3 regions of the Pseudocitrobacter cyperus genome follow, and region 1 is predicted to be linked to each of the others. Evidence: predicted binding sites of a transcription regulator. Region 1 holds the regulator's gene; each other region holds the start of a gene.

Region 1 (10,110 bases):
CCGGCAAGAGCCATAAACAATGCAGCAAAAGAACCATATAAAATTGCTCGACCTATATCAATACCCAGCATACCAGCTGCTGCTAAGGGACCCGGAGTCGGAGGCACATAGACATGTGTTGCAAGCAATCCCGCAGATAAGGACACAGAGAGAACCGCTATTGAAATTTTCGTTTTTTTAGCAATCGCTTTAACTAAAGGCGAAAGTATTACAAAAGCCGCATCACTAAAAACAGGAATAGATACAATATAGCCAGTGATGACCATAGCAATACCTGACCGTTTTTGCCCTACCATCCGAATGGTATCAAGTGCCATTCGGGTTGTACCTCTGGATGCATCAAGATAGTTTCCTAACATAATACCAAAGATGATAACAATACCAATACTCTTTACAGTACCAGAGAAGCCACTAACAATTGCATCGACCACCTTTGTCTGAGGCATGCCAGACAAAATTCCAATAACTAATGCAGTAGCTAATAAAGCCATAAATGCATTAACTTTCAGTTTCAATGCCAAAAATAGCAAAACAGCTATTCCGATAAGAAAGGCTAATTCTATAGGCATAAATAATCCTTTTTATTCCAACAATGAAAATACGTGATGATCACCGTGGCTAACCAAACCCTATAAAAAATAAATAATTTAGGTTAGAGAAATCAGCACCATTCCTAATAAACGAATCATATTTTTAACCAATGATTCTTTTCAAAATATAATTTTTCAAAAGACTTAATTTCCTTTACATACTGCAAAGTGAGATCAATAGCATCTAAGCCATTTAGCAGCATGTATTTTTTAACGGAATCAATGTCAAACAAAATTTTTTTCTCAGCAACTGCAATTAATTGCTCAGAAAGATCAACTGTAATAGATACTCCTTTTTTCGCTTGTTCTGCGATAAATAATACCAAATCATGATCTAACGTAATTGTAAGAATACCATTACGAGCACAGTTGTCGTTAAATATGCCTGCAAAACTTGTACCAATAAGAATTCTAATACCTAATTGCTTAAGCCCCCAGACGGCATGTTCGCGACTGGAACCACAGCCAAAATTATCACCAACAATCAATACCTTTGCACCACGATACATAGCCTTATTCAATACAAAATCTTGATTGCATTCTCCAGATTTATTAAATCGCAGATCAAAGAATAAACCTTTATCCAATCCCTCGCGATCAATCCCTTTTAAAAACTGCTTTGGCATGATGACATCAGTATCAATATTATCATCCATCATCGGAGCCATAATGCCTGTTACTATTTTAATTGGTTCCATCATACTCACCCCTATAAATATTCACGAACATCCACTAAATGACCGGCTATAGCGGCGGCAACAACCATCATAGGACTCATTAAATGGGTTCGGGAGCCAGCCCCCTGCCGTCCAGCAAAGTTTCGATTCGTACTAGAAGCACAACGGTCAGTTGAAGAGAGAACATCTTCATTCATCGCCAAACACATAGAGCAACCAGATTGACGCCACTCAAAACCAGCATCAATAAAGAGCGATGCCAGACCTTCATCCTCGGCCTGTTTTCTGACCTGTGTTGAACCGGGAACAATAATACCTCGAACTGTCGGAGCTATTTTTCTTCCTTTTATTATCGCAGCTGCTGAACGAAGATCTTCAATTCGAGAATTAGTACAGGATCCAATGAATGCATGCGATATCTTAATATCTTGTAAGAGCATGCCGGGTTTTAATCCCATATAATTTAATGCTTTGTGGTATTCCTCAGGCTTAATAAATGATGGTAAAGCCTCTATAGACGGTACAACATCATTAATCGTCGCAGCCTGATCTGGACTAATTCCCCAAGTAATCATAGGCTCCAGCTTTGCACAAGATAATTCGACATAGCGATCAAAAATGGCTCCGCTATCCGATTTTAGATTACGCCATACGGAAACTGCATGCTCCCAATCTTCTCCTCGTGGAGCTCTGGGTGTATTTTTTATATATGAGAATACTTTTTCATCAGGAGCAATAAAAGCGCCTCTAGCTCCAGCTTCTACCGCCATATTACAGAGGGTCATTCGACCTTCAACACTAAGTGATTCAATCGTATTTCCTGTAAACTCAATAACATATCCAGTTGCCCCATTAGCCCCTATTTTAGCTATAAGAGCAATAATAATATCCTTAGCAACTACACCTTGAGCTAAGACACCAGTAATAGTGACAAGCATTGTTTTTAACTTCTTATAAACTAGCGTCTGGGTAGCTAATAAATGCTCAATTTCAGAAGTCCCTATACCAAATCCAAAGGCTCCTAATGCACCATATGTGGTTGTATGGCTGTCTCCAGCCCCAATCACCATACCCGGTAATACCCACCCTTGCTCATGACTTACAACATGTTCTATCCCTTGTCTTGGGTCTAGTACATCAAATAATTCAATATTATAATCCCGGCTATTTCTTCGGAAATAGTTAACCTGTAATGTCCCCCCAGCATCTGTCATATCGGCATTACGTTCAGGTCTGGTAGGATTCACATGATCAATATTAAATAAAATACTTTTATTATTCCAAACAGGCCGTTCCGCCTCGCGTAGCCCGGTGAAAGCCTGTGGGCTAGTGTATTCATTAAGAATTGTTCGATCGATATACAGTAATACGTTTCCTTTATCATCCAGATTTCTTATTGTGTGCGAATCTATAAATTTATCATATAAAGTTTTAGGTTTGTCCATTACTAAATCCTCAATTACAAAGCCCACTATGGTTACAGACGTTAACGATGAATAGCTAGCCTAGCACGAGGAAAATTTACCTGGCACTCTCATTATATAAAAATAAGATTTACACTTCGTTGATAGTGATACAAAAATTTTATCCAAACTGTGATCAATCTTTTATCTTCTCATTTTCAACCATGATTTAATGATAATTAATTAAAAAAGTGAGTATAATAGGAATAATTAAAATGGGAAAAGAATGGCCCTTGATTGAAGATCTACAAGTTTTCCTTACTATTATATATAAAAAAAGCTTTAGCAAAACAGCTCAAGAAATGGGGGTATCACCCGCTTACATTAGCAAAAGAATTAAGATTCTTGAAAATAGGTTAGGAGTAAAGTTATTCCATCGAGACACCAGGCATTTAATCTTAACAGAAGAAGGAATAAACATTGCTAAGAAAGCAACTTTAGTATTAGATGGTATGGATAACTTGCTTACTGAAGCTAACATTCAAAAGAAAGAAATATTTGGTAGCATAAATATTTGCACTAGTTTTGGATTCGGTATAAACCATGTTTCAGAAGCAATCTCTCATCTCTCAAAAATTTATCCACAATTGCATATCAAATTATATTTGACCGATCAGGAAGTAGATCTTGCGAGTAATGGATTCCATTTAGAGATTAAAGTTGGAGATGCAATTAATGAAAAAAACATTGTAAGAAAATTAGCAACAAACTATAGAGTATTATGTGCATCTCCTCACTATTTAGAAAAAAATGGCACACCAAAAAGATTAGAGGAACTAGAGCACCATAATTGTCTTTTCATACAAGAGAAGAATTCATCTTTTGGCTTATGGACACTTGAAAAAAAAGGTATCGAATATCCAGTCCGTATCAGAAGTCATCTTTCGACTAACTGCGGAAGTGTTGCAATGCAATGGAGTTTGAATGCTCATGGAATCATGCTGCGCTCTTGGTGGGATGTTTATCCTCATATCAAGGACGGCACACTTATAAATATACTACCAGATTATAAGCAAAGTGCTAATATATGGGCCGTCTACCCTACCAGAATCTCAGATTCGGAAAAGATGCATAAATGCATTGATTTTTTATCGAAATATTTTAGCAAGCTACCTCATCAGATATAAAATATATTATTAAATGTAATTAACTTTTAGTTTAATTACATTTAATATATTTTATTTACCACCAATTCTGTGTTAGCGAAATCATAAATAAATCAAATCTATAAGATTTATCTTTATTTAAATTAAGTAAATGCTTCTACTAATACAGTAAAGCCGGAAACTAAATTCCGGCCTCAAGGACGTAAAAATTTACTTATTCACAAAATCTTCGCCGAGCTGGATATCTTTCCTCAACGTATCGAGCATACCTTCCAGCGCCTGCTGTTCAAACGCGCTCAGCTTGCCGATAGACTGGCGTTCTTCCACGCCATTTTTGCCCAGCAACAGTGGCTGAGAGAAGAAGCGAGCATACTGACCATCGCCCTCCACATAAGCACACTCCACAATGCCTTTCTCACCCTGAAGGGCACGAACCAGAGAGAGCCCCAGACGCGCCGCCGCCTGTCCCATCGACAGCGTTGCAGACCCGCCGCCCGCTTTGGCTTCCACCACTTCCGTACCCGCATTTTGAATACGTTTGGTGAGATCGGCCACTTCCTGATCGCTAAAGGAGACGCCAGGGATCTGCGACAGCAGCGGCAGAATGGTCACGCCAGAGTGGCCGCCGATCACCGGCACTTCCACTTCGGTCGCTTTTTTGCCTTTCAGTTCCGCCACGAAGGTATTTGAGCGGATGATATCCAGCGTGGTGACGCCAAACAGTTTGTTCTTGTCGTAAACGCCTGCTTTTTTCAGCACTTCCGCGGCGATTGCCACCGTAGTATTCACCGGATTTGTGATTATGCCAATGCAGGCTTTCGGGGCGGTTTTCGCCACCTGCTGCACCAGGTTCTTCACGATCCCGGCGTTCACATTGAACAGATCGGAACGATCCATGCCAGGTTTACGCGCAACGCCCGCGGAGATCAGCACCACATCCGCGCCTTCCAGCGCCGGGGAAGCGTCTTCACCCGAGAAGCCTTTGATCTTCACATCGGTCGGGATATGGCTGAGATCGACGGCCACGCCAGGGGTGACGGGGGCGATATCATAGAGAGTAAGTTCTGAGCCTGAAGGTAGTTGGGTCTTAAGTAGTAGGGCAAGCGCCTGACCGATACCGCCAGCGGCACCAAGGACTGCAACTTTCATCCGAAACTCCTTATTGTGGTTAATGTCATTCAGGGTGACCTGTCATGTACCGCGTAACCGACGCAGGGCACTGCCTGTTATACTCCGTTGCGGCGACCTTAATTCACGGCGTAAATAATTACAATCTAATTACTTACAGAATGAGGGGTATTTAGCAGCCTTGCTACAAAATTGCTCACTCATTTACCGGGAAAGGCCTTTTTCACGTAACCAAATCCACATCAACTATCACTTAAACTATAACCAGTGATCTGGTTAAAACAACATCATTTTCATAACATTTAATTTACTTTTAACCTTATTTGCAGGCCGTGATATAGGCATGTTTATTAATGGTAAATTTTGCTAAGATCCGCCCCTTCTCGCGATTAAAACCCGCCTTTTTTGCAGATTATTTGCATAAAAATGCATTTATATGCATAATAATGTTAATTTCATCACCATATACGGGTGACTTATGCGAAGTTCGACCAAACAAGAAGAATTAGTGAAGGCGTTTAAAGCGCTATTAAAAGAAGAAAAGTTTAGCTCTCAGGGAGAGATCGTCCAGGCGCTGCAGGAGGAAGGATTCGAGAATATCAATCAGTCCAAAGTCTCCCGCATGCTGACCAAGTTTGGCGCGGTTCGCACCCGCAACGCCAAGATGGAGATGGTCTACTGCCTGCCTGCTGAGCTCGGCGTACCAACCACGTCCAGCCCGCTGAAAAATCTGGTGCTGGATATCGATTATAACGATGCCGTTGTGGTTATTCACACAAGCCCGGGAGCGGCCCAGCTCATTGCCCGCCTGCTCGATTCACTGGGTAAAGCGGAAGGCATCCTCGGCAGCATCGCTGGCGACGACACCATCTTCACCACCCCTGCCCGCGGTTTTACGGTGAAAGATCTCTACGAAGCCATTCTGGTGCTGTTTGAGCAAGAGCTGTGATCCTGCCTGTCCTCTGGCCAGCGGCCAGAGGATCATTCCTCTTTACCGCTTCGTTTCCTCCGTATCCCTCTATATCCCGTTTGGCATTAAGTGCTAAAAATTGGTTAAAACCATATATACAGTGAATACCACCTTTCAAAATCGCACGAAAAATCAAATCGTTCTATCCATATGATTTCCCTATAAAATACCCTGGTACATAGCACTAAAACACCATTTTCTATTCCTTAAGGTAATAAAAAATGATTTTATTAAAACAGATTTACACCTGAAATCATTAGTCTGGTATTAATTTTTAATGTGATTAGTTTATACTTATTTTCGTGATGAGGATCACAAAACAAAGACCTTCCAAATAATTCGACGAGGTGTAGATCATGAAAATCAAAACAACAGTAGCCGCTCTGAGCATCCTTTCTGTCATCTCCTTCGGTGCTTTTGCAGCAGACTCTATTAATAGTGAGCAGGCGCAAAATCGTCAGGCTATGGGCACCATCTCCGTTGGCGCTATCGGTTCTTCACCGATGGATATGCACGAGATGCTGAACAAGAAAGCGGAAGAACAAGGTGCTTCTTCTTACCGCATCATTGAAGCGCGTACCGGAGACCACTGGCACGCAACGGCTGAACTGTACAAATAAGTTCGTTTAAAAGGTCGGTAACGTTTCAAAATACAGATTATCTACAGCGGTTCAGGATACGCCCTCTTTTTCCTCTCACCGCTGTCGCACATGGTGGAGTAAAAAATATGAAAAACGCAATTATCATCGCTTCTCTTGGCCTGGCTTCCGTTCTCTCTTTCGGCGTTAGCGCGGCAGAGCAAATCAGCGCAGAACAAGCACAGAGTCTGCAATCAATGGGTACCGTCTCCGTATCTCAGGTCGGTAGCTCACCGATGGATATGAACAGCGCATTATCAGCAAAAGCAGAAAAAGAAGGCGCCAGCGGCTATCGCATCATTGAAGCGCGTTCCGGTAACACCTGGCACGCGACCGCAGAACTGTACAAATAAACCCTCGTCGTCTTGTCCGACGACTTGCCCCCGCCGTTACGCGGGGGCTTTTTTATGTCCGGGAGAGGTTGAAACGCAACATCCCCTCGAGCTCCTCTTCCGCTTCATCAAACAGCAGAATTAGCGCGCCATAACGCCGCTTCTGTTTCTCATCAAGATGCAGGAACTCTATTTCCAGCGGGAGCGGGAGCTGACTTCCGGTAACGACATCCCATAGAGAATCCAGATCGTGTACCAGCCCACTTTTGAGCGTGAAGAGGCGGGAGAACTCCCGGTAAAAATCACCCTGATTCTCTATTTCATCAAAATCAAAAGAATAGACTTCCATCGCCTGCCCTCAATTTCCCACTGCTTTATTCCGCCTCTAAGTATAGCCATAAAAAAACCGACGCTCAGGCGTCGGTTTTAAGAGGGGGAAACTAGCTGTTGGTTAACGCACTCTGATACTTATGCAGCATCGCCACCAGCCGCCCAACGGGTTCAGTGACCTGCGGTGAAGCATCCCAGACGCGCAGTTTTTCCTGATAGATATCCAGCTCTTCCAGCAGGCGCAGGAAGTAGCGCCGACGTTTATCATCGTTGCCCGCGGAGATGACGCTGTCCGCCGTGCGTCTAAGCTGGCGGTGAAACTCTGAGAGATCCTGATTCACCGGCACTGGCGCATCGCGCAGCCGCTGGTGCGCGATAATAAGCGACAGCGCCAGACGGAATTTAGCAATGTCGTCCGGGAATTTATTCAACAGCAGAAAGAGTTGCTGATAGAGCGCTGGCAAATGATTCACTTTACGTCGCGCGGAATTGGTGGTCATCGCTGAAACCGCCGCCGATACAAACTGGTTCAATAATACCCGTCCGGTACGTTCACGCGAATTATCACGAATAATCAGGATAACCATTAGCGCCAGGAAGCAGCCCACCAGTTGCCCCAACGCGCTGTCGAGGAACTTACTGAACTCAAATGTCATCGGGTTGTCGAGGACAATGATGTTGATAGTACTCGCCAGTGCCCCAAGCGAGCCCAGCCGCCGTTTCTGTACTTCAATACCGATAAAGAACGCCAACACTGCAAGGCTGATACAGAGCAGCAGCATACTTTGCTGCGTTGAGGGGATGATCACCAGGAAGAATAGCGTTCCCAGCGGTAGCGCCAGTAGCGTACCGTAAAGGAAGTCGACGGCCACCATGCGAGGGTTAGGCAGGCGCATAGCAAGGGCTGTCACTACCGCAATCATCACCATCGCCCCGCTACCGGACGTCCAACCCGTCCACAGCCAGAAGAGTGTTCCCAGCACACAGGAAACGGTTGTACGCCAGAAGTTAACCATCGCGTGGTGACGTTCGGCAGATTCTGCCTTCACCACCACCTCGTCCTGCAATATTTCTTCTTCACGGGCGCTGATTTTAGCGTTGCCGATCACCCCGCGTTTCAACAGCAGGTAGCGCGTTGCCGTCCCTATCCAGCCATAAATCGTGACCGGTGTGCCGTGTTCGCCCGTCCAGGCCATTACCCGACGCATACGTTTTAGCTGACGGTGAACGTCCTGAACCGTCTCCACCGGCTCGGCAAAGAGTTCACGGTAGTCATCGGTGACGGTCTCCGGACGAGTATTCTGAATAATGTAGGTTTCGCAGGCCTGGGTAATCATCGTCAGCGAGACGGTATTCAGCGCTTTTAAGCGGCGATTGGCGCGTGACCAACGGGAAGATTCCATGCTCAGGTTACTGCGCATGCCGCCCAACGCCGCGGTGCGGCGTACCAGCCCGCTCCAGGCACGGTCAACCTCTTCGCTGTCACCGTGTTTGATGCACAACTGCATCAGGCGGTATTGATCGATAAGCAGGTTATCCAGCTCAAGATCGATCTCTTTTTTAATTGAACGTGGGGAGAAAAGCAGGTCGGCCATGATCGCACAGACGATACCGATCACGATTTCGCTACAGCGTTCCACGGCAAACTGTGGCGTTAGCAGCGGCTCAGCCTGAATGGTAATGACGATAATTAACGCCGTATAGCCCGCAAGCCCCCATGCGTAGGAGTTCTCAACGCGCACCAGCGAGGAGAGCCACGTACAAAAACCAGCCCAGATACAGCACACCAGAATCATTAACAGCGGGGCGCGAATCATCAAAATAATGATCGTTAACGCAGCGATACAGCCGATAAAGGTTCCGATAATACGCAGCATCCCGCGGTAGCGAATGGCGCCTGAGTACGGTTCGCCACCGGCGGCAAAGGCCGGGCCCGCCGTCACGATCGCAGCAGTCAGTACCGCCCAGCGCGGCGTTTCCAGTTCAAAATGGAAACCGATGAACAGCGCCAGAACAATCGCGCATGCCAGCTTGATAGCAAAGCGAATGTGCTGGTTGGCAATGCTAAAGATCCCCATGGCGATTAACCGAACTCACGCAAACGCAGCGCCAGTTTCTGGAAGAAGGTCATGTTCCGGGCATCGCGATCCTTCTCACCGGTGATCACCACCGTCGCCGTCGTCCCGGCAGGCCAGACGTTCTCCTGCTGCTCATCCAGGTGGATACGCACCGGCACACGCTGTGCCAGACGCACCCATTCAAGGTTGGAATCGATGGTTGCCATGCCTTTTGCGTCGTTGCTGCTGCTGGCGTTAGTCACCCCCGCGGCAACGCTATCGACGGTTCCTTTAATGACGCGATTGCTGCCAAGCGGCGTCACTTCTGCCCGGTAGCCCTTACGCACACCTTCCAGTTTGGTCTCTTCCAGATAAGCCAGTACATAGAACGAATTTTTTTTCACCAGCGCTACGGCGGTCGAGCCGCGGGTAATAAATTCACCGCCGAAAACGTTGAGGTTAGTCACCCAGCCGTCTGCCGGGGCGCGGATCACCGTGCGTTCGAGGTCAAGACGCGCCAGGTCGCGCGTCGCCTGCGCTTTTGCCAATTGATGTTCAACGGTTTGCAGCACGTTATTGGCCTGGTCAATTTCTTCACGCGACATCGCCTGGATACCTAACTGATTACGACGTCCGGCTTCACGACGCTTTTCGCTGGCCAGCGCTTTGTAATAGGAGACATCAGCCTCGGCTTCTTCCAGCGCTTTCTGGTAACGTGGCTGGTCAATCGTGAACAATACCTGGTCTTTCTTAACCAGTTGGTTATCCTTGATATTTACTTGAGTAATCAGCCCGGAAACATCGGGCGCGATGGCAACC
Region 2 (10,110 bases), on a different contig from region 1:
TGGCTGATAAGCCCTGCGGGTTTCGGCAGGCGCTGGCCTTTGAGGCGGGCTTCCAGCCAGGCTTGCGTCGCCATTAACTGGCTGCGAATGTTTTTCAGCAGATAGCGATACGGCTCCTGCTCGCCCTCTTCGCCAACCAGCGCGCGCAGTTCGTCGGTACACTCGACCATCGACAGTTCCGAGATAAGCAACTGAATATCTTTCAGGAACAGATCGGTGGCCTTCCAGCGGCTTAGCAGCAGGACATGGCGTGTAATATCGGCGGTAACGTTCGGGTTGCCGTCACGGTCGCCGCCCATCCACGAAGTGAAGCGGACTGGGACGAAATCAACCGGCAGGCGGTAGTTCAGATTCTCTTCGAGCTGTTCGTTCAGCTCGCGCAGATAGTTCGGTACGCCTTCCCACAGGCTGTTTTCCACCACAGCGAAGCCCCATTTGGCTTCATCTACCGGGCTTGGGCGGTGTTTACGAATTTCATCCGTATGCCATGATTGAGCGATAAGCTGGCGCAGGCGACGCATTAACTGGTTACGCTCGTAGTCGGCGATATCTTTGTTATCCAGTTGCTTCAGGCAGCCGTTTATTTCGCCCATTTTGTGGATCAGGGTGCGGCGCGTAATTTCGGTCGGGTGAGCGGTCAGAACCAGCTCCAGCGACAGCGATTCGACGGCTTTTTTAATGGTGGCTTCGTTGAGATTGGGTTGGTCTTTGAGTTTACGCAGCGTGCGTGCAATCACTTCCGGGTTGCTCGCGGCTTCGCCTTTCGGCGAGATGCTGTGATACTGCTCGGCGGTATTCGCCAGGTTCAGAAACTGGCTGAAGGCACGAGCCACCGGCAGAAGTTCATCGTTGGAGAGGTTTTGCAGCGTTGTCAGCAGTTCCTGACGGTCGGCTTCATTGCCGCCGCGTGAGGATTTTGACAACTTACGGATAGTTTCTACACGGTCAAGAATGTTCTCACCAAGCGCATCCCTGATGGTATCGCCTAGCACTTTACCGAGCATACTGACATTACTACGCAACGCGGAATATTGTTCGTTCATGTTAACCCAGACACCCCATCTCATTTATTTTTGTTATACCCCAGGCTTTGGAACGCAAGGCCGGAATATGAAACCTCCTTTATAAAGCCACGTAAAAACCCCCACGTCAATTGCTGCGAAATCGGTTCAGCAATCGAGTAAATTGCGGCAATTTACGAAATTTAATTCGCATCGTGTCAGATAAGTAATGCTTATGAAAATAGGGGGCGTGCGGTTTGCCCCTCACCCTAACCCTCTCCCCAAAGGGGAGAGGGAACGATCGTGCCCACAGTTACAATTAGCGCGGATTTTCCCCCTCGCCCCTTTGGGGAGAGGGCCGGGGTGAGGGGGGGCATATCAATGCCAGCAGAAGTGATGCACAACCTGGGTAATCAATTCGCGGGTCGGCTTAATAAACCGCGTTTCCAGATATTCATCCGGCTGGTGGGCCTGATTGATCGAACCCGGGCCGAGCACCAGTGTTGGGCAAAGGGTCTGAATAAACGGCGCTTCGGTGCAATAGTTCACCACTTCGGTTTGCGCACCGAGGAGTTTTTCAACCACACCTACCAGAGCGTGATCCGGTGGACATTCATAGCCCGGGATCGGCGGATGTAGCTCAGAGACGGTTAAACGACCAGGCCACTGTTCGCTGACCGGCGCCAGGGCTTCATCCAGCAGCCCGTTCAGGTCGTTCAGCGTCATTCCTGGCAGCGGGCGAATATCCATATGCAGTTCGCAGCAGGCGCAGATACGGTTTGACGCATCGCCGCCGTGGATAGCGCCGAGGTTCAGCGTCGGGTAGGGCACAGTGAACGCCTCGTAGTGATAGCGCTCTTTCAGGGAGTCTCGCAGTTGCATCACGCGGCCAATCGCATCGTGCATAATTTCAATCGCGTTTACGCCGCGTGCCGGGTCGCTGGAGTGACCCGACTGCCCAAGCACGCGGATAGCGCTGGAGATATGGCCTTTATGGGCGCGAACCGGCTGCAATGAGGTTGGTTCGCCGATGATGGCGCAGTCCGGGCGCAGGGCGGTGGTTTGGGCGAAGTAGCGCGCGCCCGCCATGCTGGTCTCTTCATCGGCAGTTGCCAGAATGTAGAGCGGCTTTTTCAGCGTCGTCACATCAACATCACGCAGAGCGTCGAGAATAAAGGCGAAGAAGCCTTTCATGTCGGCGGTGCCCAGACCGTAAAGCTTGTTTTCATGCTCGGTCAGCGTGAAGGGATCGCGTGTCCAGCGGCCATCGTCGAAAGGAACGGTATCAGTGTGGCCGGCAAGCAGCAGGCCGCCTGCGCCATGCCCGGTACTCGCCAGCATGTTGAATTTGTTGCGCGTACCAGGAACGGGTTGGATCTCAACATTGAAGCCTAAAGAGGTGAACCAATCACCCAGCAGAGTGATTAAAGACGCATTGCTTTGATCAAGGGCTTCTTCGGTGGCGCTGATGGAAGGTGTGGCGATCAATGCACGGTAAATCTCGATAAATGGCGGTAAATTGTTTTTCATTGTTGACACACCTCTGGTCGTGATAGTATCAATATTCATGCAATATTTGTGAATAAAAATACAATATCGTTAAGCGTAATAAAACCCAGAATCACCAGGGATATACGTTTAACAGGGTGAGGAAGAGAACGTTCTTCCCGGGCATATATGACGTAAGAAGGTGAACAGCCCCGATGTTGAATACGCTGATTGTAGGTGCCAGTGGGTATGCTGGCGCAGAGCTTGTGACCTATGTAAATCGCCATCCGCATATGAACATAACCGCTTTGACGGTCTCAGCGCAAAGCAATGATGCGGGAAAGCTAATCTCCGATCTGCATCCACAGCTCAAAGGCATTGTCGATATGCCGCTGCAGCCGATGTCGGATATCAGTGAATTTAGCGCCGGGGTGGATGTGGTTTTCCTCGCCACCGCGCACGAAGTCAGCCACGATCTGGCACCGCAGTTTCTGGCGGCAGGTTGCGTGGTGTTTGACCTTTCCGGGGCGTTTCGCGTGAACAACGCGCCTTTCTACGAAAAATATTACGGCTTCACCCATCAGCATCCTGAATTACTTGAGCAGGCGGTGTATGGCCTGGCCGAGTGGTGCGGCGATGCGCTGAAAGAGACCAATCTGATCGCCGTGCCGGGCTGTTACCCCACGGCGGCACAATTGTCGTTGAAGCCGCTGATTGATGCCGATTTGCTGGATCTCACCCAGTGGCCGGTGATTAACGCCACCAGTGGCGTGAGCGGCGCCGGACGCAAAGCGGCGCTCTCTAATAGCTTCTGTGAAGTGAGCCTGCAACCGTATGGCGTATTCAACCATCGTCATCACCCGGAAATTTCAACCCACCTGGGCGCAGAGGTGATTTTTACCCCACACCTGGGTAACTTTAAACGCGGCATACTCGAGACCATCACCTGCCGCCTGAAACCGGGCGTTGACGCGGAACAGGTGGCAGCCGCCTTCCAGCAGGCGTATGCCCATAAACCGCTGGTACGCCTCTATGATAAAGGTGTTCCGGCGCTGAAAAATGTGGTCGGTTTGCCCTTCTGCGATATTGGTTTTGCCGTGCAGAACCAGCACCTGATTGTGGTGGCCGCGGAAGATAACCTGTTAAAAGGCGCAGCGGCGCAGGCTATGCAGTGCGCCAACATTCGTTTCGGCTTTGCCGAGACGCAGTCTCTTCTTTAAGGTGTGATGACGATGAATCCATTAATTATCAAATTAGGCGGCGTGTTGCTGGATAGCGAAGAGGCGCTGGAGCGCCTGTTTACCGCACTGGTGAATTATCGTGAATCACATCAGCGCCCGCTGGTGATCGTGCACGGCGGCGGCTGCGTGGTGGATGAGCTGATGAAGCAGCTTAATCTGCCAGTGAAAAAGAAAAACGGCCTGCGTGTGACGCCCGCCGATCAAATCGACATCATTACCGGCGCGCTGGCGGGCACTGCTAATAAAACGCTGCTGGCGTGGGCGAAAAAGCATGATATTGCCTCTGTGGGGTTGTTCCTCGGTGACGGCGATAGCGTAAAAGTTACGAAGCTCGACGAAGAACTGGGTCATGTTGGCCTGGCGATGCCGGGTTCGCCAAAGCTCATTAATCTGCTGCTGGAGGGTGGTTTCCTGCCGGTGGTGAGTTCTATTGGCGTCACTGCTGAGGGTGAGCTGATGAACGTCAACGCTGACCAGGCGGCGACGGCGCTGGCGGCAACGCTGGGCGCGGATCTGATCCTGCTTTCTGACGTAAGCGGTATTCTGGACGGTAAAGGCCAGCGCATCGCGGAGATGACCGCCGCGAAAGCGGAACAACTGATCGAACAGGGCATTATTACCGATGGCATGATCGTGAAAGTGAATGCGGCGCTGGATGCTGCCCGCACGTTGGGTCGCCCGGTGGATATCGCATCATGGCGTCATGCGGAGCAACTACCGGCGCTGTTTAACGGCACGCCGATTGGTACGCGGATTCTGGCTTAATATTTCCCCTCACCCTAACCCTCTCTCACAGGGAGAGGGAACCGATCGGTGCGTGAGGGTAGCTTTCAGGCAACATTAAACGAATTTTAAGGAAACAAGTTATGGCACTTTGGGGCGGGCGTTTTACACAGGCAGCGGATCAACGGTTCAAACAGTTCAATGACTCTTTGCGCTTCGACTATCGCCTGGCGGAGCAGGATATCACTGGCTCTGTCGCCTGGTCCAAAGCGCTGGTAACAGTAGGTGTGTTGACTGGAGAAGAACAGCAACAACTGGAAGAAGCGCTGAACGTGTTGCTGGAAGAGGTTCGCGCCAATCCGCAGCAAATCCTGCAAAGTGATGCCGAAGATATTCATAGCTGGGTGGAAGGCAAACTTATCGATAAAGTCGGCCAGTTAGGCAAGAAACTGCATACCGGGCGCAGCCGTAACGACCAGGTGGCGACTGACCTTAAACTGTGGTGCAAAGATACCGTTACGGAACTGCTGTCGGCGAATCGTCAGTTGCAGAGCGCGCTGGTGGAAACCGCGCAGCAGAATCAGGATGCCGTCATGCCGGGTTACACCCACCTGCAACGTGCGCAGCCAGTGACTTTCGCGCACTGGTGTCTGGCTTATGTTGAGATGCTGGCGCGTGATGAAAGTCGCCTGCAGGATGCGGTAAAACGCCTCGACGTTAGCCCGCTGGGTAGCGGTGCGCTGGCCGGTACGGCATACGAAATCGATCGTGAACAACTGGCTGGCTGGCTGGGTTTTGCCTCTGCCACCCGTAACAGCCTGGACAGCGTTTCCGACCGCGACCACGTGCTGGAACTGCTGTCCAATGCCTCTATCGGCATGGTGCACTTGTCGCGTTTTGCTGAAGATTTGATCTTCTTTAACTCCGGTGAAGCGAATTTCGTTGAGTTGTCTGACCGCGTGACCTCTGGCTCTTCCCTGATGCCGCAGAAGAAAAACCCGGACGCGCTGGAGCTGATTCGTGGTAAATGTGGCCGCGTGCAGGGCGCGCTGACCGGCATGATGATGACCCTGAAAGGCCTGCCGCTGGCGTACAACAAAGATATGCAGGAAGACAAAGAGGGCCTGTTCGACGCGCTCGACACCTGGCTGGACTGCCTGCACATGGCGGCGCTGGTGCTGGACGGCATCCAGGTGAAACGCCCGCGTTGCCAGGAGGCGGCGCAGCAGGGTTACGCTAACGCCACCGAACTGGCGGATTATCTGGTCGCCAAAGGCGTGCCGTTCCGCGAGGCGCACCACATCGTGGGCGAGGCGGTGGTCGAAGCGATTAAACAGGGCAAACCACTGGAAGCCCTGGCGCTGGCGGATCTACAAAAATTCAGCAGCGTGATTGGTGATGATGTGTATCCGATTCTGTCGCTGCAATCGTGCCTTGATAAACGTGCGGCGAAGGGTGGGGTGTCACCGAAGCAGGTGGCGCAGGCGATTAGCGAGGCGCAGCAGCGTTTGATTTAACGATTTGCACCCCCTCACCCTAACCCTCTCCCGAAGGGAGAGGGAACCGATCGAGCACAGATATAAGTTCACAATTATTCTGCGGACTAGCCCCTCTCCCTTAGGGAGAGGGGTTGGGGGTGAGGGGTATTCGCCCAAAAAAAATGCGGACCTGAGAGTCCGCAAAAGTTCACGTTGGCTTTAGTTATTTCGAGTTTGAGAGAAACTCTGCGAAACATCACGGTGACTTCAAGGGTTAAGGAGGTACCGCTCCGTTTCTGTGTTGCATTATTGAACAGAAAGCTTGATAGGGATAATCGTTCATTGCTATTCTATCTATCGCCGCGAACTATCGTGGCAATGGAGGATGAATAATGAATATTCGTGATCTTGAATACCTGGTCGCGTTAGCCGAACACCGGCATTTCCGTCGGGCGGCAGACTCGTGCCATGTCAGTCAGCCAACGCTGAGTGGGCAAATCCGCAAGCTGGAAGATGAGCTGGGCGTGATGTTGCTGGAACGCACCAGCCGTAAAGTGCTCTTCACCCAGGCAGGTTTGCTGCTGGTGGATCAGGCGCGCACGGTGCTGCGTGAGGTCAAAGTGCTCAAGGAAATGGCAAGCCAGCAGGGAGAGACCATGTCCGGTCCGCTGCATATCGGTTTGATTCCAACGGTCGGCCCTTACCTGCTGCCGCACATTATCCCAATGCTTCACCAGACTTTCCCAAAACTCGAAATGTACCTGCATGAAGCGCAAACGCATCAACTGCTGGCACAACTCGACAGCGGTAAGCTGGATTGCGCCATTCTGGCACTGGTGAAAGAGAGCGAGGCGTTTATCGAAGTGCCTTTGTTTGATGAGCCAATGATGCTGGCGATCTATGAAGATCACCCCTGGGCTGAGCGCGATCGTGTGCCAATGTCCGATCTGGCGGGTGAGAAACTGCTGATGCTGGAAGATGGTCACTGCCTGCGCGATCAGGCGCTGGGTTTCTGTTTTGAAGCGGGTGCTGATGAAGATACGCACTTCCGGGCGACGAGCCTTGAGACGCTGCGTAACATGGTGGCGGCAGGCAGCGGCATTACGCTGTTACCGGCGCTGGCCGTGCCGCGGGAACGTCGCCGTGATGGGGTGATCTACCTGCCGTGCATCAAGCCTGAGCCACGTCGTACCGTAGGTCTTGTCTATCGCCCGGGATCACCCCTGCGCAGTCGCTATGAGCAACTGGCAGAGGCTATCCGCGGAACGATGGAAGGTCACTTCGACGAGAAAGCGTTACCAAAGGCGGTTTAAGCCATTGAGCGCCGCTACCCGATAGGCTTCGGCCATGGTCGGGTAGTTAAAGGTGGTGTTAACAAAGTACTCGATCGTGTTACCACCGCCTTTTTGTTCCATAATCGCCTGGCCGATGTGAATAATTTCGGCTGCGCGTTCACCAAAGCAGTGGATCCCCAGAATTTCTTTCGTTTCCCGGTGGAACAGAATTTTCAGCGTTCCCACATTCATGCCAACAATCTGCGCGCGCGCCAGATGCTTAAACTGCGCCCGACCCACTTCATAGGGTACTTTCATCGCGGTGAGCTGCTGCTCTGTTTTGCCGACGGAGCTGATTTCCGGAATGGTGTAGATGCCGGTTGGAATATCTTCCACCAGGTGCGCTGAGGCTTCACCCTTAACCATCGCCTGCGCGGCAATACGGCCCTGATCGTAAGCCGCAGAGGCCAGACTTGGATAGCCAATGACATCGCCCACCGCGTAGACATGCGGTAGCGCGGTTTGATACATGCTGTTTACTTTCAACTGACCACGGCTGTCGGCTTGCAGTCCGATGTTTTCCAGCGCCAGTGAATCGGTGTTCCCGGTGCGCCCGTTAGCGTAAAGCAGGCAGTCGGCTTTCAGCTTTTTACCTGACTTCAGGTGCATGATGACGCCGTCATCCAGCCCTTCGATTTTCTCGTACTCTTCGTTGTGGCGAATCACCACGCCGCTGTTCCAGAAGTGGTAAGAGAGCGAATCCGACATCTCCTGGTCAAGGAACGCCAGCAGACGGTCGCGGGTGTTGATCAGATCAACTTTGACGTCCATTCCACGGAAAATGGAGGCGTATTCACAGCCAATTACCCCTGCTCCATAAATAATAACGTGGCGAGGCTCGTGGTGCAGGCTGAGGATGGAGTCGCTGTCGTAAATACGCGGGTGGCTAAAATCGACATCGGCCGGACGGTAAGGGCGCGAGCCGCAGGCGATGACGAATTTTTCTGCTGTCAGCGTTTCAACCGAGCCGTCCGGGCACTCCAGCGCCAGCGTGTGTTCGTCTACAAAATGCGCGTTGCCCTGCAAAATTTCACAGTGGTTACGTTCATAAAAGCCCTGACGCATGCGAGTCTGCTGATTAATCACGCTGTCAGCATGGTTCAGAATGTCGGCGAAAGAGGAACGGAGAAGTCGGGTGTGGTCGCTGTAAAGAGGGTTCTGGTTAAATTCGATAATACGGCTGACGGCATGGCGAAGTGCTTTTGAGGGGATAGTGCCCCAGTGGGTACATCCGCCGCCGACATTATGATAACGCTCAATAACGGCGACACGTGCTCCCTGTTTCACCAGACCCATAGCAGCACCTTCGCCGCCGGGGCCGGAACCAATTACTATTGCATCATAATCGTAGGAATTTGGCATGGTAAGGCTTACCTGTTCTTATACATAAAAGCAACAGAATCATAACATCTTCACCGGGATAACCCAATTATCATTGTGCTTTTTTCATGCAAAAGAGCATAAATCGCCCGTAAACAATCATTCACAAAGCAGTGTAAGTCGATTAGTTTTAATCTCTGGTATAGTGCCAACAAGGCATCTGGAAGGATTCAATCATCGTGATGGGCGTTAGAGCGCAACAAAAAGAAAAAACCAGGCGTTCGCTGGTAGAAGCAGCATTTAGCCAACTGAGCGCAGAGCGAAGCTTTGCCAGCCTGAGTCTGCGTGAAGTGGCACGAGAAGCGGGCATTGCGCCAACCTCCTTTTATCGCCATTTCCGTGATGTTGATGAGTTAGGGCTGACGATGGTGGACGAAAGCGGCCTGATGCTGCGTCAACTGATGCGCCAGGCGCGTCAGCGTATCGCCAAAGGCGGCAGCGTGATCCGCACTTCCGTGTCGACATTTATGGAGTTCATCGGTAATAACCCTAACGCATTTCGTCTGCTTTTACGCGAACGCTCCGGCACCTCTGCGGCGTTTCGTGCTGCGGTTGCGCGCGAAATTCAGCACTTCATCGCGGAACTTGCCGACTATCTGGAAATCGAAAACCATATGCCGCGCGCTTTCACAGAAGCGCAGGCTGAAGCGATGGTGACGATTGTCTTTAGCGCGGGCGCGGAAGCGCTGGATGTCACGCCGGAACAGCGACGTCAGCTTGAAGAGCGACTGGTGCTGCAACTGCGGATGATCTCTAAAGGGGCTTACTACTGGTATCGTCGCGAACAGGAAAAAATGTCACATCATTCCGAATAAGGTGGAAGACGAGCAATGAAACAGTCAGGGCAAGATAAAGGAACGCTGTTGCTGGCGCTGATAGCTGGCTTATCAATTAACGGTACATTTGCGGCGCTGTTTAGTTCCATCGTGCCGTTTTCTGTATTCCCGATTATTGCGCTGGTGCTGACGGTCTATTGTCTGCATCAACGCTATCAGAATCGCACGATGCCGGTGGGGCTGCCCGGTCTGGCAGCGGCCTGCTTTATTCTGGGTGTGCTGCTATACAGTACCGTGGTGCGCGCCGAGTATCCGGATATCGGCTCTAACTTCCTGCCAGCGGTGCTGTCGGTGATTCTGGTGTTCTGGATTGGCGTGAAAATGCGTAACCGGAAGCACGAGATTTCTGAGTAAGACGCCAGTGCCGGTGACTATCCGGCACCCAACGCATTATTTCCTCGTCAGCAGAACCCCACACTCCATATGGTGCGTATACGGGAACTGATCAAACAACGCCAGGCGCTCAACCTTATGCGTCTGGCTTAATGTTTCCAGATTCTGGCACAGCGTTTCCGGGTTGCAGGAGATGTACAGAATGCGCGGATACGCCTGCACCATTTTCTCGGTTTCGCTATCCAGCCCGCTGCGCGGCGGATCGACGAAAATCGTTTCACACTGATAGCTTTTTA
Region 3 (10,110 bases), on a different contig from region 1:
CGGTAGAAAATCGTCGAAAGATCTTTTTTTGCCAAACTATGATACAGGAATATAATAAAAACTTACGGGCATATATAATATCATCTGACACATGAGGGAGTACGATAAATGAAAATCAGGGAAACATTTTTTATATTAATTTCGCCATTTATTTTAGTTGTGGGGTGTACCCCTCATTCTTCCATCGATGCCAGGAAGCCTGGTTCAACCCATATTTCAGGCAGTAGTATCAGTACGAATACTGCCGTGTTAACGGATAAAGACATTTTTGGCAACGAAACCACCCTGGCTGTTTCTGAGGAAGACATCCAGGCTGCGCTGGAGGGGGAATCATTTCGCGTACCAATGAATTCAGCCGTTATTCTGGTTCAGTCCGGTAGTCGTGCACCGGAGGCGATGATCCAGCAGGAAATGAGTAAGTATTATACGGTTTCAACATTCTCCGGCATTCCTGACAGACAGAAACCCATAACATGCAATAAAAACAAGAATGATAAAAATGATGGTAGCAATGCATTACCTGTGGAAAATATGAATTACATGCAGGCACTGCGTTATATTGCAGCAAAAGGACATCAGAAAGCGATTATCGTTTATAATGGAACCTTGCAGTCAGGAAAATATGACACGGCGCTAAAGTCCACAGTATGGTCAGATTATAAAAATGAGAAACTGACAGATGCCGTGTCGATGCGCTATTTGATACGTTTTACCCTGGTGGATGTGGCGACGGGGGAATGGGCAACATGGTCGCCAGTGAATTATGAAAATAAAGTGCTCCCGCCAATGGCCGGTTCCGGGACAAGTAAAAAAGAAACCAGCGCCGCTGATCTCACAGAGCAGCAAATTACCCAGCTTAAACAAAGAACATATACCGCAATGGTCAAAGACCTGGTAAACCGCTATCAGTGACTATCACCTAATACTGTCTGCCGCCAACAAACTGTGGCGGCAAGCTCAGCATAAAATTTCACATATATAATACATCGTTTTTCTTAATAGGAAATTATATGCAGTTTTACTGTTTGCTACTGAAAAGTAGCACATTACGAGTTTTGTTAATTATTGAAATTACCTGATTATTATTCGTCGAGACCCTCTTCTGAAGAATCACATACAGTCCAAAAAAAAATTTTCAAGATAATATTTATTACTTTGAGGAAAATACTGAAAGAGTACCATTTACCTGATCATCCATATCGATATCCGACTCCATTTTGTGTTTTTTTTGTTCCAAAACAATACTGAATAATCGGTGTTGTAACTGTGGGTCGCATGGACAACCTCTGCTATTTTTTGCATTGCATCAACAGCATCTATTCCAGGTTCAGATTCCGGAATATAAATATAATCAGTACATCCCGAGATAAAATGAGTTTTTTCTGTTCCAGTATTATTTAACTCACTGTGCTACTAGAGGTAATTCAACTGAAAATGCATTCACTGATAAAAACAAATAGCTAAGTAATATTATACAAACTCATCTCATCATTTCAATAAGCAACAATAATGTAACGGATTAAATATAGAATTGCCTTATGGTGATTTCCCTTTCACTCCAAAGTACACGTTTCCTGGTGTGTAAGCATCCCCGCTTGAGTTCCATGCACTTTTGAAAGTTCCGGTTTTTCAGCCATAATGAGTCAGGAGAGTGAGACACTGTCGTAAAATTGCACCGCCGTGTAAAACTCTCCCCACCAACCTATCGCCTCGCAAGCGTCGCGCCATCGGCAAAATAGGCTTTAATCCCCGCCAGAATCGACTCCGCGACTTCCTGCTGGAACACGGCGGTCTTCAGCTTACGCTCCTCTTCGACGTTACTGATAAACGCCGTTTCGACGAGGATCGACGGGATATCCGGTGCCTTCAGCACGGCAAAGCCCGCCTGTTCAACCTGGTTCTTATGCAGCTTATTTACCTTACCCATATGTTTAAGCACCGCTTTGCCAAATTTCAGGCTATCGGCAATGGTCAGCGACTGCACCATATCGAACATTGTGTGATCAACATAGCGATCGCCGCTTTTACTCACCCCACCAATTAAATCCGAGGCGTTCTGCGTCTGTGCCAGATACTTCGCAGCGGTACTGGTTGCACCTTTGGTCGACAGCGCAAAAACGGAAGATCCACTCGGTTGACGGCTGGTAAAGGCGTCAGCGTGAATAGAGACGAAAAGATCCGCGCGTTGCTTCTGGGCTTTCGCCACACGCACCTTCAGCGGAATAAAGATATCTTCATTGCGCGTCATGTAGACCTTCATATTGCCCTCTTTCTCGATAAGCGAGCGCAGGCGTCGGGCAATTTGCAGCACCACATCTTTTTCACGCGTTTTATATTTCCCCACCGCGCCGGAATCTTCACCACCATGGCCCGGATCGAGCATGATAACGATTGGACGATCGCGCCCTGCCTTGCCCGGCTGCGGGCCGCTTTGCGCTGGTGGGACTTGCTTATCAAGATCGCCACGGTTGTAATCTTCCAGCAGCGCCAGTAGTGGATCCTGCACATCCTGGGCATTTGCCGGGTACAGATCCATCACCAGACGCTCTTTAAAACCGGCCACGGGAGCCAGCGCAAATAGCTGTGGCGTGACGTTTTGCTTAAGCTCAAACACCATACGCACGGTTTGCGGGTCAAATTGCCCCACGCGAGCGGATTGAATAAAGGGATCGTCGGCACGGATTTGCGCGGTCATGCCTTTCAACACAGAATTGAGGTTCACGCCTTCGAGATCAACCACCAGACGTTCCGGATTGCTCAGCGCAAACTGCCGGTATTTCAGTTCCCGATTCGACTCAACCGTCACGCGTGTATAGCTGGATGCAGGCCATACGCGAACGGCCACCACCTGGCTTGTGGCAGCCAAACCGACCTGACTGACGCTTAATAACCACATGGCGCCCGCGCCTTTTAACAGGTGGCGGCGGCTAAATGACTGACTTTCCGACATGCTTCTCCCGAGCAAAAAATATTTGTTAGGTGTTACGCATAATAAGTTTGACCAAAAACTTTAACCAAAGGCGCATAAACTGTCATCTATAAAAGGGTAAACATTCTTTTGCAAAGCCATTTTTCAGATTCCATTTTCCCCCACAGGGGAAAATTCATACTTGCACTCCCGGCAAAAACAGAATAAAAATACACTTATTGCGAATAAAAATGCACTGAGAGGTCATACCGTGGTGAAGGAACGTAGAACCGAACTGGTCGAAGGGTTTCGTCATTCAGTTCCCTATATTAATGCCCATCGGGGAAAAACGTTTGTCATCATGCTTGGCGGTGAAGCCATTGAAAATGACAACTTCTCTAGTATTGTCAATGACATTGGGCTGTTACATAGTCTGGGGATACGCCTGGTATTGGTTTATGGCGCACGCCCGCAGATTGACGCCAATCTGGAAGCGCACAACCACCAACCGATTTACCACAAGCAGATCCGCGTCACGGATGCCAAAACGCTGGAACTGGTTAAACAGGCAGCCGGGCTGTTGCAGCTTGATATTACCGCCCGTTTATCAATGAGCCTTAACAACACGCCGTTGCAGGGCGCGCATATTAATGTCGTTAGCGGTAACTTTATCATCGCGCAGCCGCTTGGCGTCGATGATGGCGTGGACTACTGCCACAGTGGGCGTATTCGTCGTATCGATGAAGAAGCCATTCATCGTCAGCTCGACAGCGGTGCTATCGTGTTGATGGGCCCGGTTGCGGTTTCCGTTACCGGCGAGAGTTTCAACCTGACCTCTGAAGAAATTGCCACGCAACTGGCCATCAAACTGAAAGCGGAAAAAATGATCGGCTTCTGCTCATCGCAGGGGGTGTACGACCGCGACGGGAAAATCGTGCCAGAGCTGTTCCCTAACGAAGCGCAGGCGCGCGTCGAAGAGCTGGAACAGGAAGGCGATTACTTATCCGGCACCGTGCGTTTTCTGCGCGGCGCGGTCAAAGCCTGCCGCAGCGGTGTGCGTCGCAGCCACCTAATCAGTTACCAGGAAGATGGCGCGCTGTTGCAGGAGCTTTTCTCCCGCGACGGTATCGGGACGCAAATTGTCATGGAGAGCGCTGAGCAGATCCGCCGCGCGACCATCAACGATATCGGCGGCATCCTCGATCTCATTCACCCGCTGGAGCAACAGGGCATTCTGGTACGCCGTTCCCGCGAACAACTGGAAATGGAGATCGACAAGTTCACCATTATTCAGCGTGATAACACCACCATCGCCTGTGCGGCGCTTTATCCGTTCCCGGAAGAAAAAATTGGCGAGATGGCCTGTGTGGCGGTACATCCGGATTACCAAAGTTCATCACGCGGTGAGGTGCTGCTACAACGCATCTCCACCCAGGCAAAACAGATGGGGCTCAGCAAACTGTTTGTGCTGACCACCCGCAGCATTCACTGGTTCCAGGAGCGCGGCTTCCAGCCGGTAGATGTGGAACTGCTGCCGGAAAGTAAAAAGCAGATGTACAACTATCAGCGGCGTTCAAAAGTACTGATGGCGGATTTGGGATAACCCTGTGTGCCGGATAACGCTATCCGGCACACATCAGTTCTGCGCAAATATCGCCGCCAGCCCGCTGCGACGCTCAGTCCGCGCCACAATCGCCTGCCCTAATAGCGTCTCATCGGCATACATCGACAGTCGTGATTTGGCACGGGTAATTGCCGTATACACCAGCTCGCGCGTCACCAGCGGCACAGACTGCGTTGGCAGCACCAGCGCAGCGTGATCAAATTCAGAACCCTGCGACTTATGCACGGTCATCGCCCAGGCCGTATCGTGCTCCGGCAGACGACTTGGCTGGACAGATTTTATCGTACCATCCGGCATCGGGAACCAGACGCGCAGCCCCTGACCGCGATCCAGCGCGACGCCAATATCGCCGTTGAACAACCCTAATGCGCTATCGTTGCGAGCAATCATCACCGGGCGTCCCTCGTACCAGCGAGAGTGGCGCTGCGGAGCTATCGCACGATGGCGCACCAGAGAGTGCTCCAGTTGTTGATTTAACCCGCTCACACCCCACGGCCCTTCGCGCAGAGCGCACAGAAGCTGATACTCACCAAACGCCTGCAAAATTTCTGCCGGTTCCGCCCTCTGGCGCAGACATTGAAGATAGCGCCCGTAGCCCGCCCGCGCATCATCAAGCATCGCCTCGTACTCTTCCTGAGTGCGAAGGGATTTCATTTCAATATCGGCAAAACCACGCGCAAAGACCTCACGAACGCCGGCGCGATCGCCAAGGTTGACCGCGCGCGCCAGTTGCCCTATGCCGGAATCGCTGCCAAAGCGGTAGCTGGTACGCAACAGACAAAGGCTGTCGCGTAATGCCCCGGCCACGGCACCGTCGCCTTCCGGCACCGGCGTTCCGGTCAACCGACTGAGCTGTGCTGCACGTTCACTGGTATACCCGCAGCTCACCCAGGCGCAGATATCACCTAATACGGCCCCCGCCTCAACGGACGCCAGTTGGTCGCGATCGCCAAGGAAAATAACCCGCCCGTGATCCGGCAGCGCATCAATCAACCGCGCCATCATCGGCAGGTCAATCATCGACGCTTCATCGACCACCAGTACATCCAGATGGAGAGGATTTCCGGCGTGATAGCGCATCCGCTGACTACCCGGCTGCGCGCCCAGCAGGCGATGCAGCGTACTCGCCTCCGTCGGCAACATGCTTTTCTGGTTTTCTGTTAGCGGCAGCTTACGTAGCGCAGCCCCCAGCGATTCGGTTAATCGGGCCGCCGCTTTACCGGTTGGCGCTGCCAGGCGGATGCGGCATTTTTTATCGCCTGCGATGCGCACCAGCGCCGCCAGCAGTTTTGCTACCGTAGTGGTTTTCCCGGTGCCAGGGCCGCCGGAGATAACAGAAATGCGTCGCGTCAGCGCCACGGCGGCGGCAACCTTCTGCCAGTCCACCTCCGCAGACGACGGAAAGAGATCGGCCAGCGCGTCGGCCAACAATGACTCATCAATGGCTTCCGGCAGTTGCGCATCGCGGAAGAAGCGCGCCACGCTCAACTCATTACACCACATCCGGTTCAGATAAAGACGCCCGTCGTTAAGGATCAGCGGCGACGGACGTTCGCCCAGGCTTACCGCAGAAGAGGCCAGCAGTAGCGACGTCCAGTCATCCGGAACATCCACGGCAGCCAGCAGTTGCGTCCACACCACTTTTGCCCGTCCGTTCAGTGCAGGTGTGGTATGCAAATGGCTCAAAGGCAAACAGACATGCCCTTCTCCGGCATCACGGCTAACCAGCGCAGCCGCCAGCATCACCGCCGGATGCTCGTGACGCGCGATGGTCAGCGCAAACTGTACATCCAGTGGACGCAGCAGTTTTTGTTCAGCGGCTTCAATCAGTAAATTTTCCAGGCTCATGAAGCCACCTCCTGCGTCTGCCCGGCAAACAGAGCGTCCATTGCATCAACCAGTTCCCGCCGGGGGCGCGTAGTGAAAATCCCCTGCTGACCCGGCTCGCCATCAATGCCCCGCAGGAACAGATAAATCACACCGCCAAAGTGGCGCTCATAGTCATAATCAGCGAGACGGTGTCGCAGATAGCGGTGGAGCGCCAGCGTATAAAGCTGATACTGCAAATCGTAACGGTGCGACTGCATCGCCTGTGCCATCGCCTGCTGGGTGTAGGCCTCACGGTTTGCACCCAACCAGTTCGATTTATAGTCCAGCAGGTAGTAGCGCCCGTCGTGGCGGAATACCAGGTCGATAAAGCCCTTCAGCATGCCGCGCACCTGACGGAAATCGAGCGGCGGGCATCCTGCCGAAAGCGGATCATAACCACGCACCAGGGCGTCCAGCGCCAGCGGGTCGAGCGGTTTTTCGATGGGGAGATAAAACTCCATCTCCACCTGTTTTTGCCGCGCATCAAGCTGGTCTAGCGCCACGCCCTCTGGCGTCAACGGCGTAGTCAGCACCTGCGAAATCCACTGCGTCAGCACTGGCTCCCAGTGCTCTTCAAAACCGTTGAGTTGCAATTTTTCACGCATCCACTGCGCCTCAATGGGCTGGGTGAAATCGAGATCTTCAAACAGACTGTGCAGGAAAGTTCCCGGCGATGCGCCGCGCGGGAAGTGGTGCGGCGTCAGCGCTTCCTCTTCCATGGCATTACCCACGCCTGCGGCGTCGATGTCCAGCCGTGGCAGCAGATCCTGCGCCATGCTATGGCCGCGCTGTTGCAGGCCGGAGTAACTGGTGACGCGCCAGTCATCCACCATCCTCCGTGTAACCTGACGTGCGTTCAGTTCAGGCACACCTGCCTGCAATGCCTGCCAGCGGGTGTCGTCAGGATCGCTGGCGATGGTCAGCGCAATATGTTCATCGCACAGGGCGCGTAATGCCGACTCCAGCCCGGCCGCATCCCGTTGTTCGCCTTTTTGCAACAGGCGACCCGGCGCGCTGTGATGGATCTCGGTTTCGGTCGCTTTATCACTGCGCCGTGTGGTAAGAGGCGCCATGCCGAGACTACAGTGCCAGACGGCGCGAGTCAGCGCCACGTAGAGCAGTCGCAAATCCTCCGCCAGTCGTTCGGCCTCGGCCAGTTCAAGGCTCTCCTCGCCATGCCGGAGATCCAGTACGGCGGAAAACGATTCACGGTCGTGATAAAACGCCTGATCCTGTTTACGGAAACGGGCGATAAACGGCAGCCAGACCAGCGGGTATTCCAGCCCTTTTGATTTGTGGATGGTGACGATTTGCACCAGATGCTTGTCGCTCTCCAGACGCATCTGCTGGCTGGAGGCGTTGGTATTCGGTTCGGTGATCTGCTGATTTAGCCAGCGCACCAGCGCATGTTCGCTCTCAAGCTGGGTCGCCGCCTCCTGCAACAGTTCGCTCAAATGCAAAATGTCGGTTAAACGGCGCTCGCCGCCGTGGGTCGCCAGCAGATTTTCGGCAATATTACGCGCGCTCATCAGGGCGCGAAGCATCGGCATGACACCGCGTTTTTGCCAGATATCGCGATACAGGCTGAACTCTTCGACCAGCGCATCCCAGGCATTTTCATCGTGGTTCAGACGTTCGATGTCCTGCGCATTCAGGCCAAACATCGCCGTCGCCAGCGCGCTGCGCAGGGTATTTTCGCGCTCCGGGCTTAACGCAGCCTGCAAAACCCAAAGTAACTCCTGCGCTTCTGGCGTTTCAAATACACTGTCGCGGTTGGAGAGGTAAACCGACGGGATCGCCAGCGCATTCAGTGCATCGCGAACCAGCGAAGCTTCCTGACGGTTACGCACCAGAACCGTAATATCGGAAGCCTGTACCGGGCTCGCTTTATCACCGCGCCACAGTAATGCCGTGCCCTGCTGACCGCCGGTCAGCCAGTCGCGAATTTGCGCCGCGCACTGACGCGCCATAAAAGCCTGATAATCACCCGCACCAACGCCCTGCCCCGGCATCAGGCAGAAATTCATCGCCGGCTGCGCTTCTCCGTTAATTTCAAATTTCAGCGACTGATTTTTCGCGGCGGATTTCACCGGTAAAAACGGAATATCGCGGAACATAAATGGGTTATCGACGGTCGTAAACAGTTTATTGACGCTTGCCACCACACCCGGTGCGGAACGCCAGTTGGTATCCAGCGTATAGTGCGCCGCCACATCGCTGCGCGCGCGCATGTAGGTAAAAATATCCGCGCCACGGAAAGCATAAATAGCCTGCTTAGGGTCGCCGATCAGCAATAACGCCGTATCCGGCTGCTGCCGCCAGATGCGGCGGAAAATGCGGTACTGCTGCGGGTCGGTATCCTGAAATTCATCGATCATCGCGACCGGGAATCGCTGACGAATCGCCGCCGCCAGCGCATCACCGCTTTCACTTTGCAGCGCGGCGTCCAGTCGGCTCAACATATCGTCAAAGCCCAGCTCTCCGCGGCGGCGTTTTTCTTCTGCCACGGCCTCACGAATTTCGACCATCGCCTGGGTAATAACCAGATCATTCAGGCTGAGCGGCGCAGCAAGCAGTTGCTCAATGGCGCTAAACAGCGGATGCGTCGGCACCTCGCCGCCTGCTTTGGTACGTTCAGCCAAAAAAGCCTGGGAGAATTTTTCCAGCGCATCGGGAAGCTGATAAGTACGGCTCTCTTCACTCGCCCAGGCGCTGATCTTATCGATCCATTTACCCTGGTTGCCGCGGTTGAATTTACGCCTGTCGATAGCGGAGTTTTCCAGCAGATCGTTCAGTTCGCCCACTGTTGCCAGCCACTGGCTTTTAATTGCATCAATCTGCGCGATTATTTTTTCGTGTCGCGACTCAAGCGTTTCGCTGCTGTCAGGAGGTTGTTTGATGGTTGGCGCTTCGCCCTGCAAATAGCGGTCAATAGATTTCAGCAGATCCTGCGGCCCTTTCCAGCTATCAAAAATCACCTGCGCGATTTCGTGTCTCAGCGGATAACAGTGGCGTCGCCAGAAGTCGGCGCAGGCCTGATAGCGAAGCTGGGATTCATCCTCGATAAGCTGTTGCTCAAACAACATCCCCGATTCAAAGGCATTGAGGCTGAGCATGCGCTGGCAGAAGCCGTGAATGGTAAAGACCGCTGCGTCGTCCATCTGCCGTTCGGCCAGCAGCAACACCTCTGCGGCTTGTTGTTTATCGGCGATTTCAGCCAGGAGCCGGGAATAGAGAGGATCAACAGATTGCTCAGCATCGTCAGGATCATAGCGCAGGCAGGCAATGCGCAGTTCGTGAATGTTGCTGCGGATACGCCCGCGGAGCTCTTCAGTCGCCGCTTCGGTGAAGGTCACGACCAACAACTCTTCGACGTTAACAGGTCGGGGGAAAGCAGCGCTTTCCCCCAGCCCCAACAGCAACCGCAGATAGAGTGCGGCAATGGTGAAGGTTTTTCCGGTGCCCGCTGAGGCTTCAATCAGACGCTCGCCATAAAGCGGCAAGCGCAGGGGATCAAGGGACTCGGCGGTATCGGTCATTCGTTCTCTGGTCTCAATGGTAAGGTTTGCTGCAATTCACTGATGCTTTGCCACACTTTCCAGCCTTCAGGATGCGCGTAGTCCTGTTTTCCGTTATCACTTCCGGAAATCTGAGACAGTACGGTCATGCCCTGCGGCTCAACCACCGTCTGGTGGAAGAAGTCGGCTAC

What was found. Region 1 encodes ArgR, which controls arginine synthesis, uptake and breakdown. Its sites were predicted from a motif close to ANTGAATAAAAATACANT; they were not measured.
Region 2: a site for ArgR is predicted at 2,579-2,596, ahead of argC (N-acetyl-gamma-glutamyl-phosphate reductase). Genes of this name have one in related genera too.
Region 3: a site for ArgR is predicted at 3,128-3,145, ahead of argA (amino-acid N-acetyltransferase). Genes of this name have one in related genera too.

Annotation. Positions count from the first base shown of each region.
Region 1 covers NZ_JAYMYY010000002.1:544,389-554,498, forward strand. The annotation lists gene VSR74_RS11375 (GntP family permease) at 1-569, opposite strand, end outside; gene leuD (3-isopropylmalate dehydratase small subunit) at 686-1,288, opposite strand; gene leuC (3-isopropylmalate dehydratase large subunit) at 1,300-2,712, opposite strand; gene VSR74_RS11390 (LysR family transcriptional regulator) at 2,946-3,857, shown strand; gene mdh (malate dehydrogenase) at 4,047-4,985, opposite strand; gene argR (transcriptional regulator ArgR) at 5,443-5,913, shown strand; gene yhcN (peroxide/acid stress response protein YhcN) at 6,291-6,554, shown strand; gene yhcN (peroxide/acid stress response protein YhcN) at 6,662-6,925, shown strand; gene VSR74_RS11415 (barstar family protein) at 6,978-7,253, opposite strand; gene aaeB (p-hydroxybenzoic acid efflux pump subunit AaeB) at 7,345-9,312, opposite strand; gene aaeA (p-hydroxybenzoic acid efflux pump subunit AaeA) at 9,318-10,110, opposite strand, start outside.
Region 2 covers NZ_JAYMYY010000011.1:4,110-14,219, reverse strand. The annotation lists gene ppc (phosphoenolpyruvate carboxylase) at 1-1,043, opposite strand, end outside; gene argE (acetylornithine deacetylase) at 1,380-2,531, opposite strand; gene argC (N-acetyl-gamma-glutamyl-phosphate reductase) at 2,705-3,709, shown strand; gene argB (acetylglutamate kinase) at 3,722-4,495, shown strand; gene argH (argininosuccinate lyase) at 4,597-5,970, shown strand; gene oxyR (DNA-binding transcriptional regulator OxyR) at 6,324-7,244, shown strand; gene sthA (Si-specific NAD(P)(+) transhydrogenase) at 7,227-8,627, opposite strand; gene fabR (HTH-type transcriptional repressor FabR) at 8,825-9,460, shown strand; gene VSR74_RS21740 (YijD family membrane protein) at 9,476-9,835, shown strand; gene trmA (tRNA (uridine(54)-C5)-methyltransferase TrmA) at 9,872-10,110, opposite strand, start outside.
Region 3 covers NZ_JAYMYY010000003.1:203,387-213,496, reverse strand. The annotation lists gene VSR74_RS12545 (hypothetical protein) at 109-912, shown strand; gene amiC (N-acetylmuramoyl-L-alanine amidase AmiC) at 1,703-2,950, opposite strand; gene argA (amino-acid N-acetyltransferase) at 3,180-4,511, shown strand; gene recD (exodeoxyribonuclease V subunit alpha) at 4,545-6,380, opposite strand; gene recB (exodeoxyribonuclease V subunit beta) at 6,377-9,940, opposite strand; gene ptrA (pitrilysin) at 9,937-10,110, opposite strand, start outside.